4 regions of the Enterobacter sp. ECC-175 genome follow, and region 2 is predicted to be linked to each of the others. Evidence: predicted binding sites of a transcription regulator. Region 2 holds the regulator's gene; each other region holds the start of a gene.
What was found. The regulator PhoB, encoded in region 2, activates phosphate uptake and scavenging genes when phosphate is short. The targets are predictions, from matches to a motif close to CTGTCATAAAACTGNCNNAT.
Positions count from the first base shown of each region.

Region 1: the regulator PhoB is predicted to act here: its motif matches at 907-926, upstream of opgB (phosphatidylglycerol--membrane-oligosaccharide glycerophosphotransferase).
Region 3: the regulator PhoB is predicted to act here: its motif matches at 1,071-1,090, upstream of pstS (phosphate ABC transporter substrate-binding protein PstS).
Region 4: the regulator PhoB is predicted to act here: its motif matches at 1,210-1,229, upstream of glpT (glycerol-3-phosphate transporter).

Region 1 covers NZ_CP143776.1:1,242,269-1,244,470, reverse strand. Annotated here, with positions in the region: gene dnaC (DNA replication protein DnaC) at 1-180, shown strand, start outside; gene V1599_RS05845 (DUF2501 domain-containing protein) at 267-749, shown strand; gene opgB (phosphatidylglycerol--membrane-oligosaccharide glycerophosphotransferase) at 1,021-2,202, shown strand, end outside.
Region 2 covers NZ_CP143776.1:1,589,167-1,591,368, forward strand. Annotated here, with positions in the region: gene sbcD (exonuclease subunit SbcD) at 1-426, opposite strand, end outside; gene phoB (phosphate response regulator transcription factor PhoB) at 614-1,303, shown strand; gene phoR (phosphate regulon sensor histidine kinase PhoR) at 1,325-2,202, shown strand, end outside.
Region 3 covers NZ_CP143776.1:518,127-520,328, reverse strand. Annotated here, with positions in the region: gene glmS (glutamine--fructose-6-phosphate transaminase (isomerizing)) at 1-902, shown strand, start outside; gene pstS (phosphate ABC transporter substrate-binding protein PstS) at 1,179-2,202, shown strand, end outside.
Region 4 covers NZ_CP143776.1:3,712,965-3,715,166, reverse strand. Annotated here, with positions in the region: gene glpA (anaerobic glycerol-3-phosphate dehydrogenase subunit A) at 1-1,086, opposite strand, end outside; gene glpT (glycerol-3-phosphate transporter) at 1,343-2,202, shown strand, end outside.

The DNA.
Region 1 (2,202 bases), 350 kb from region 2:
ATTGTCGACCGCCGCTCCTCCTCAAAACGCCCAACGGGCATGCTGACCAACCATAATATTGACGAGATGACCCGTCTGCTCGGCGAGCGCGTCATGGACCGCATGAAGCTCGGCAACAGCCTGTACGTCATCTTCGACTGGGAAAGCTATCGCAGCCGCGTTACCGGCAAAGAGTATTAGGATTTTTGCTATGAATGTGCGTCGAACCCTGGCGTTATACTGGTTCGACTTCCGGCCCAAAACGGACCTATTTTGAGTAAGCCACGATGAAAAAACAGATTCTCTTCAGCACACTTTTTAGCGTTCTGCTGGTTGCAGGCACGGCGCAGGCGGCATCCTGGCAGGATTCTTTGACCAGCGCCGCGAATGAACTCACTAAAGACAGCGGCAAAAGCCAGGGCGGACTGTCCGCGTCTTCGCTGACCGGCCTGCTCGGCAACAGCTCGCAAAGCCTGAGCGCGGGCACCATGAACAACGCGGCCGGGATTCTGGAATACTGCGCGAAGCAAAAGCTGGCGTCCGTTACCGACGCGCAAAACGTGAAAAATCAGGTGCTCGGCAAGCTGGGCCTGGACACCCAGGAGCAGAAGCAAGACACCAACTACATGGACGGGATTCAGGGCCTGCTCAACGCGAAAAACGGCCAGCAGCTCAACCTGGAAACCCTCGGCAACTCGTCTCTGGGTAAACAGGTGAAAACCAAAGCCTGCGATCTGGTGTTAAAACAGGGCGTTAATTTCCTCTCCTGATCGCCCCCCATTTTCTGCCACAACATGCCGTGTTTATTGCATTAGCATTACAACGCGGCGTGAAATGAGCGTTTCCCCCCATAAGCCCTCTCTCAGCGTCCACATGCCTGGATGCGACCGCCGTCAAATAAACGATTTTCTAAACCAAATCCTAACCACAGCACACTTTTGTGACACTAAAATTGCAGCTTAACGACATCGCGATTACATTGTATCACCCAAAAAATAAACGCTTAGCCAGCAAAGCAACTGGCGTCATGAGGATATGCTGTTGTCAGAGTTAATGTCCCTTGTCCTTTTTATGGCTTCCATCGGCATTTACGCCTGGAAAGCTGGCCGCAACACCTGGTGGTTTATCGCCACGCTGGTCGTTCTCGGCATTTTTATTGTTTTAAACATTACCTTATATGCCAGCGATTACTTCACCGGTGACGGTATTAACGATGCCGTCCTCTATACCCTGACGAACAGCCTGACGGGCGCAGGAGTTGGTAAGTACATACTTCCAGGCTTAGGCCTGGTTGTTGCGCTGGTAGCCATCTTCGGCTCACTGGCCTGGGTGCTGCGCCGTCGTCGACACCATCCCTATCATTTCGGCTACAGCGTGCTGGCGCTTATTCTGGCGCTGGCGTCAGTGGATGCCAGCCCGGCATTTCACCAAATTACGGAACTGGTGAAATCCCAGTCCCGCGATGGCGATCCGGATTTTGTCGCCTACTACAAAGAGCCGTCGAAAAAGATTGCCGAGCCTAAGCTCAACCTCGTCTATATCTACGGGGAAAGCCTGGAACGTACCTATTTTGATAACGACGCCTTCCCCAACCTGACGCCCGAACTTGGCGCGCTAAAAAACGAAGGCCTCGACTTTAGCCACACCGTGCAGCTGCCCGGCACGGATTATACTATCGCCGGTATGGTCGCCTCCCAGTGCGGCATCCCGCTCTTTGCGCCGTTTGAAGGGAACGCCTCGGCGTCGATGTCGAGCTTCTTCCCGCAGAATATTTGTCTGGGCGATATCCTAAAAAACTCCGGTTACGAAAACTACTTTATGCAGGGCGCGAACCTGCGCTTCGCCGGAAAAGACGTGTTCCTGAAATCCCACGGGTTTGACCATCTGTATGGTTCGGAAGAGCTAAAGACCACGGTCGCCGATCCTGCCTACCGCAACGACTGGGGCTTTTACGACGACACGGTGCTGGACGAAACCTGGAAGAAATTTGAGGAACTCTCCCGCGCGGGCAAACGCTTCTCGCTCTTTGCCCTGACCGTGGATACCCACCATCCGGACGGCTTTGTCTCGCGCACCTGCCAGCGCAAAAGCTACGACGTGAACGGTAAAAGCAATAAATCGTTCAGCGCCGTCGCCTGTAGCCAGGAGCATATCGCGGCGCTGGTCGAGAAAATCAAAGCCTCGCCGTACTTTAAAAATACGGTCATCGTCGTCTCTTCCGAC
Region 2 (2,202 bases):
GGCCTGGCTTTGCACGATATCGCGCGGGCGCAGGAAGGGAACCGGGCACAGCACCGCGCCGGGCGTGCCGTCGCGCTTGTTCAGGATCTGCGGCGCGTGTCCGGCGCTGGCGACGACGGTCGTGTTGAGGAACGCCAGAATATCGCGGGATTCATTCAGCGTTGCCACGGAGTCGTGGTTGCCGGCGACAATCACCAGATGGCAGCCCGTTTTCTGAAGATTCACCACGAAGCGGTTATAAAGCTCGCGCGCATAGCTCGGCGGCTGGCCGGTATCAAAAATATCGCCCGCCACGATAATGGCATCCACCTCCTGCTCCCGAGCCGTGTTCAGCAGCCAGCGCAGGAACGCGTCGTGTTCGGCCGCGCGGCTTTTGCTGTAAAAATTTTGACCCAGATGCCAGTCCGAGGTGTGAAGTAGGCGCATAACAGTTCCGTGGCAATAAAAGGGAAACGCGATTATAAACGTTCAGGGGGCGGAAAATAACCGCTGTAATAAAACAACAGTTTGCCATTGATGGTGGTAATGTTTTTCATAAATCTGTCATAAATCTGACGCATAATGGCGCCGCATTACACACTTGTAACTTAAATAAGAGAAGACAGGGCAAAGTATGGCGAGACGTATTCTGGTCGTAGAAGATGAAGCTCCGATTCGTGAAATGGTGTGCTTCGTGCTCGAACAAAACGGCTTCCAGCCGGTTGAAGCGGAAGATTATGACAGCGCGGTGAACCAGCTGAATGAACCCTGGCCCGATCTGATCCTGCTTGACTGGATGCTGCCCGGCGGCTCTGGGCTACAGTTTATCAAGCACATTAAGCGCGAAGCGATGACCCGCGACATTCCGGTGGTGATGCTGACGGCGCGCGGCGAAGAAGAGGACCGCGTGCGCGGTCTGGAAACCGGCGCGGATGATTACGTTACCAAACCGTTCTCGCCGAAAGAGCTGGTTGCCCGCATCAAAGCCGTGATGCGCCGCATTTCGCCGATGGCGGTGGAAGAGGTGATTGAGATGCAGGGGCTGAGCCTTGACCCAACCTCGCACCGCGTGATGACCGGCGAAAGCCCTCTTGATATGGGGCCGACCGAATTTAAGCTCCTGCATTTCTTTATGACGCACCCGGAGCGCGTTTACAGCCGCGAACAGCTGCTAAACAACGTCTGGGGCACTAACGTATACGTCGAAGATCGAACGGTAGACGTGCATATTCGCCGCCTGCGTAAAGCGCTGGAACTGAGCGGCCACGATCGCATGGTGCAGACGGTCCGCGGCACGGGTTATCGTTTTTCGACCCGTTTCTGAATAATGACAGGAGTGTGACGCGTGCTGGAACGTCTGTCATGGAAAAGGCTCGTCTTTGAACTGATCTTATGCTGTATTCCGGCCCTTATTCTGGGGGCTATTTTTGGTCATCTGCCGTGGTTTTTGCTGGCGTCAGTTACCGGGCTGTTGATTTGGCACTTCTGGAACCTGCTGCGCCTTTCCTGGTGGCTGTGGGTGGACAGAAGCATGACGCCACCGCCCGGAAGCGGGAGCTGGGAGCCGCTGCTCTACGGTCTGCACCAGATGCAGATGCGCAATAAAAAGCGTCGCCGCGAGCTGGGAAGCCTGATCAAACGCTTCCGTAGCGGCGCGGAGTCGCTGCCGGATGCGGTCATTCTGACCACGGAAGAAGGGACCATCTTCTGGTGTAACGGCCTGGCGCAACAGCTGCTGGGCCTGCGCTGGCCGGACGATAACGGCCAGAATATTCTTAACCTTCTGCGCTACCCCGAGTTCACGCTGTATCTGAAAAAGCGCGACTTTACGCGCCCGCACAACCTCAAGCTTAACAACGGCCGACATCTTGAAATCCGCGTGATGCCCTACAGCGACAGGCAGTGGCTGATGGTGGCGCGCGACGTGACGCAAATGCACCAGCTTGAAGGGGCGCGGCGTAACTTCTTTGCTAACGTCAGCCACGAGCTGCGCACGCCGCTGACGGTGCTGCAGGGCTATCTGGAGATGATGCAGGAGCAAACGCTGGAGGGCGCGCCGCGCGAGAAGGCGCTCCATACCATGCGCGAGCAAACGCACCGCATGGAAGGGCTGGTGAAGCAGCTGCTGACGCTGTCAAAAATCGAGGCCGCGCCGTCCCTGGCCCTGAACGACACCATTGACGTGCCCGTCATGCTTCGCCTGGTCGAACGGGAAGCGCAAAC
Region 3 (2,202 bases), 1.1 Mb from region 2:
TCTCTCGCTACTGGTTTGAATCCCTGGCGGGCGTGCCGTGCGATGTGGAAATTGCGTCAGAGTTCCGCTACCGCAAATCCGCCGTACGCCGCAACAGCCTGATGATCACTTTATCTCAGTCTGGTGAAACGGCGGACACCCTGGCGGCGCTGCGCCTCTCTAAAGAGCTGGGCTACCTGGGCTCGCTGGCCATCTGTAACGTTCCTGGCTCGTCGCTGGTGCGTGAATCCGATCTGGCGCTGATGACCAAAGCAGGCACCGAAATCGGCGTGGCATCGACTAAGGCATTTACCACTCAGCTGACCGTTCTGCTGATGCTGGTGGCGAAACTGGCGCGCCTGAAAGGCCAGGACGCGTCCGTTGAGCATGACATTGTTCACGGCCTGCAGGCGCTGCCGAGCCGTATTGAGCAGATGCTGTCTCAGGACAAGCGCATTGAAGCGCTGGCGGAAGATTTCTCTGACAAACATCACGCCCTGTTCCTTGGCCGTGGCGATCAGTATCCGATTGCGCTGGAAGGCGCGCTGAAGCTGAAAGAGATCTCATATATTCACGCGGAAGCCTACGCGGCGGGCGAGCTGAAGCACGGCCCGCTGGCGCTGATCGACGCGGATATGCCGGTTATCGTTGTCGCACCTAACAACGAACTGCTGGAAAAGCTGAAGTCTAACATCGAAGAAGTCCGCGCCCGCGGCGGCGTGCTGTACGTCTTCGCTGATAAAGATGCCGGTTTTGCCAGCAGCGATAACATGCACATCATCGAGATGCCGCATGTAGAAGAGGTCATTGCGCCAATCTTCTACACCGTTCCGCTGCAGCTTCTGGCTTATCACGTCGCGCTGATTAAAGGCACCGACGTTGACCAGCCGCGTAACCTGGCGAAGTCCGTCACCGTAGAATAATCCCTCCAGGCTCCACCTTCGGGTGGAGCTTTTTTATGACAATCTGTCATTTTCAGCTATTTTTTCAGTGTCACATAAAGAAAATATTACTGAAAACATACTGTCATATCCTTCTTTAAGATAATGATAAATATATGATTTTTCACTTAACTTTAAGTGAAATTTCCGTTGTCATAAAACTGTCATATTTCGTACATTTATCTGTCACCTGTTTGTCCTATTTTGCTCATCGTAGCCACTTAAACAACGATTTACGAAAATCCTGCAGGAGACATTATGAAAGTTATGCGTACCACTGTCGCAACTGTTGTCGCCGCGACCTTATCGATGAGCGCTTTCTCTGCGTTTGCAGCAGCAAGCCTGACGGGCGCGGGTGCAACCTTCCCTGCGCCGGTGTATGCCAAATGGGCAGATACCTATCAGAAAGAAACCGGTAACAAGGTTAACTATCAGGGTATTGGCTCCTCCGGTGGCGTAAAACAAATTACCGCTAACACCGTTGATTTCGGCGCTTCAGACGCTCCGCTGTCTGATGAGAAACTGAATCAGGAAGGCCTGTTCCAGTTCCCGACCGTGATCGGCGGCGTTGTGCTGGCCGTTAACATCCCTGGCCTGAAATCAGGCGAGCTGGTGCTGGACGGCAAAACCCTGGGCGACATCTACCTGGGCAAAATCAAAAAGTGGGATGACGAAGCCATCACCAGGCTGAACCCCGGCGTTAAGCTGCCTTCGCAGAACATCGCCGTGGTTCGCCGCGCTGACGGTTCCGGCACCTCCTTCGTCTTCACCAGCTACCTGGCGAAAGTGAACGACGAGTGGAAATCTAAAGTCGGCTCTGGCTCTACCGTTAACTGGCCAACCGGCCTGGGCGGTAAGGGTAACGACGGTATCGCCGCGTTCGTCCAGCGTCTGCCGGGCTCTATCGGTTACGTAGAGTACGCCTACGCTAAGCAGAACAACCTGGCCTATACCAAACTGGTTTCCGCTGACGGCAAACCGGTTAGCCCGACCGAAGAGAATTTCGCTAACGCTGCGAAAGGCGCTGACTGGAGCAAATCCTTCGCTCAGGACCTGACCAACCAGAAGGGCGACGACGCGTGGCCAATCACCTCTACCACCTTCATCTTGGTCCACAAAGAGCAGAAGAAGCCTGAGCAGGGCGCCGAAGTGCTGAAGTTCTTCGACTGGGCGTACAAAAACGGCGGCAAGCAGGCTAACGACCTGGACTACGCTAGCCTGCCAGACAACGTGGTTGAGCAGATTCGTGCTGCATGGAAAACCAACGTGAAAGACAGCAGCG
Region 4 (2,202 bases), 2.1 Mb from region 2:
CGCCATCAGGCGGTAGGTCATCAGCTTGCCGCCGGTAATGGTGATAAAGCCGTCCATGCCGTCGCGCTCCGCGTGGTCGAGCAGCACGATGCCGCGGCTGACGCTGCGCCCGCTCGGATCGTCATCGCTCGCCACCAGCGGACGCACGCCCGCGTAGGCGCGCAGAATGCGCGTTTGCGCCATCGCGGGCGCGAGCTTTTCGCCCTCGCGCAGCAGAATATCGACCTCTTCGGCGGTGACGCGGTTGTAGTCGATCTCGCTGTAGTCAACGTGCGTGGACGTGGTGCCAATAAGCGAAATGGTATCGCCGGGAACCAGAATGTCCGCATCCGACGGCCTGCGGCAGCGGTTGATGACGTGATTGTTGATGCGGTGATCGAGAATAAGCAGCGACCCTTTCGCCGGGAACATGCGGACCGACAGTTCGGCATACTCCGCGATGCGCTGCCCCCAGATCCCCGCGGCGTTGACGACGACGCTGGCATACAGTTCGCCGTGTTCCTGATAGCGCGCGTCGAATACCCGGACGCCGCGAACGGTGCTGCCCTCGCGGATAAGCCCGGTGACCTCGTGCCCGGTCAGGATGCGCGCGCCGTGCTCGCGGGCGTCCAGCATGTTGGCGGCGGTGAGGCGAAACGGATCGATGGTGCCGTCGGGGACTTTCACCGCGCCGATCAGCGCCGGGTTAACGGAAGGCTCGATTTGGCGGGCGAGGGCCGGGTCAATGGCCTCTGCGTTGATGCCTGCCGTGCGGCAGGCGCTGATAAAGGTCTGCTGAAACGCCAGATCGTCGTCGGGAAGGGTGATGAACAGGCCGCCGGTTGGCTCAATGCAGTGGCGGGCAATACGCTTCAGGATCTGATTTTCAGCTATGCACTCGCGCGCGGATTCGCCGTCCGTGACCGCGTAGCGCGCGCCGCTGTGCAGCAGGCCGTGGTTGCGGCCGGTGGCGCCCGTCGCTATGTCGTGGCGCTCCAGCAGGGTCACGCTAAGGCCCCTGAGCGCGCAGTCGCGCGCGATCCCGGCACCGGTTGCTCCACCGCCAATGATAATCACATCGCTGTAGCGAGGATCGTGAATTGTCATTGTCTTCCCTCATGTTCGTTTTTTTACCATTTAGACACATTGATAGTGTGGTTTGTTTGATTTCGAACATAATCGAGCGTAATTCGAAAATGAAACGTGATTTCATGCGCTATTTTGCGCATATTGTCATATTTCTGTAACAATCTGTGCGTTGATTCACAGTAACAATTCGCATGATTTCTTAACATCGCCGCCTCTCTGGAGTTTGGGGCACAAGAACCCCTGAAAAATTCAACACCTGGCCACGGAGGCTGTCATGCTGAGTATTTTTAAACCTGCGCCGCATCGGGCGCGTCTGCCAGAGGCAGACATCGATCCGCTATACCGCCGCCTGCGCTGGCAAATCTTCCTGGGGATTTTCTTCGGCTACGCGGCGTACTATCTGGTGCGCAAAAACTTTGCGCTTGCCATGCCGTATCTGGTGGAGCAGGGCTTCTCGCGCGGCGATTTAGGCTTTGCGCTGTCGGGGATCTCGATCGCCTATGGTTTTTCTAAATTCATCATGGGCTCGGTGTCGGATCGCTCGAATCCGCGCGTGTTCCTGCCCGCCGGCCTGATTCTGGCTGCGGCGGTGATGCTGTTTATGGGCTTCGTACCGTGGGCCACCTCCAGCATCGCGGTGATGTTCGTGCTGCTGTTCCTCTGCGGCTGGTTCCAGGGGATGGGGTGGCCGCCGTGCGGGCGCACCATGGTGCACTGGTGGTCGCAGAAGGAGCGCGGCGGCATTGTGTCGGTATGGAACTGCGCGCATAACGTGGGCGGCGGTATTCCACCTCTGCTGTTCCTGCTTGGGATGGCCTGGTTCAACGACTGGAAAGCCGCGCTGTATATGCCTGCGTTTGGCGCGATCCTGGTGGCGATTATTGCCTTCGCGCTGATGCGCGATACGCCGCAGTCCTGCGGCCTGCCGCCGATTGAAGAGTATAAAAACGACTATCCGGATGATTACAGCAAGGAGCACGAAGAAGAGCTGACGGCAAAACAGATCTTCATGAAGTACGTTCTGCCGAACAGGCTGCTGTGGTACATCGCGGTGGCGAACGTCTTCGTTTACCTGCTGCGCTACGGCATCCTCGACTGGTCCCCGACCTACCTGAAAGAGGTGAAGCACTTCGC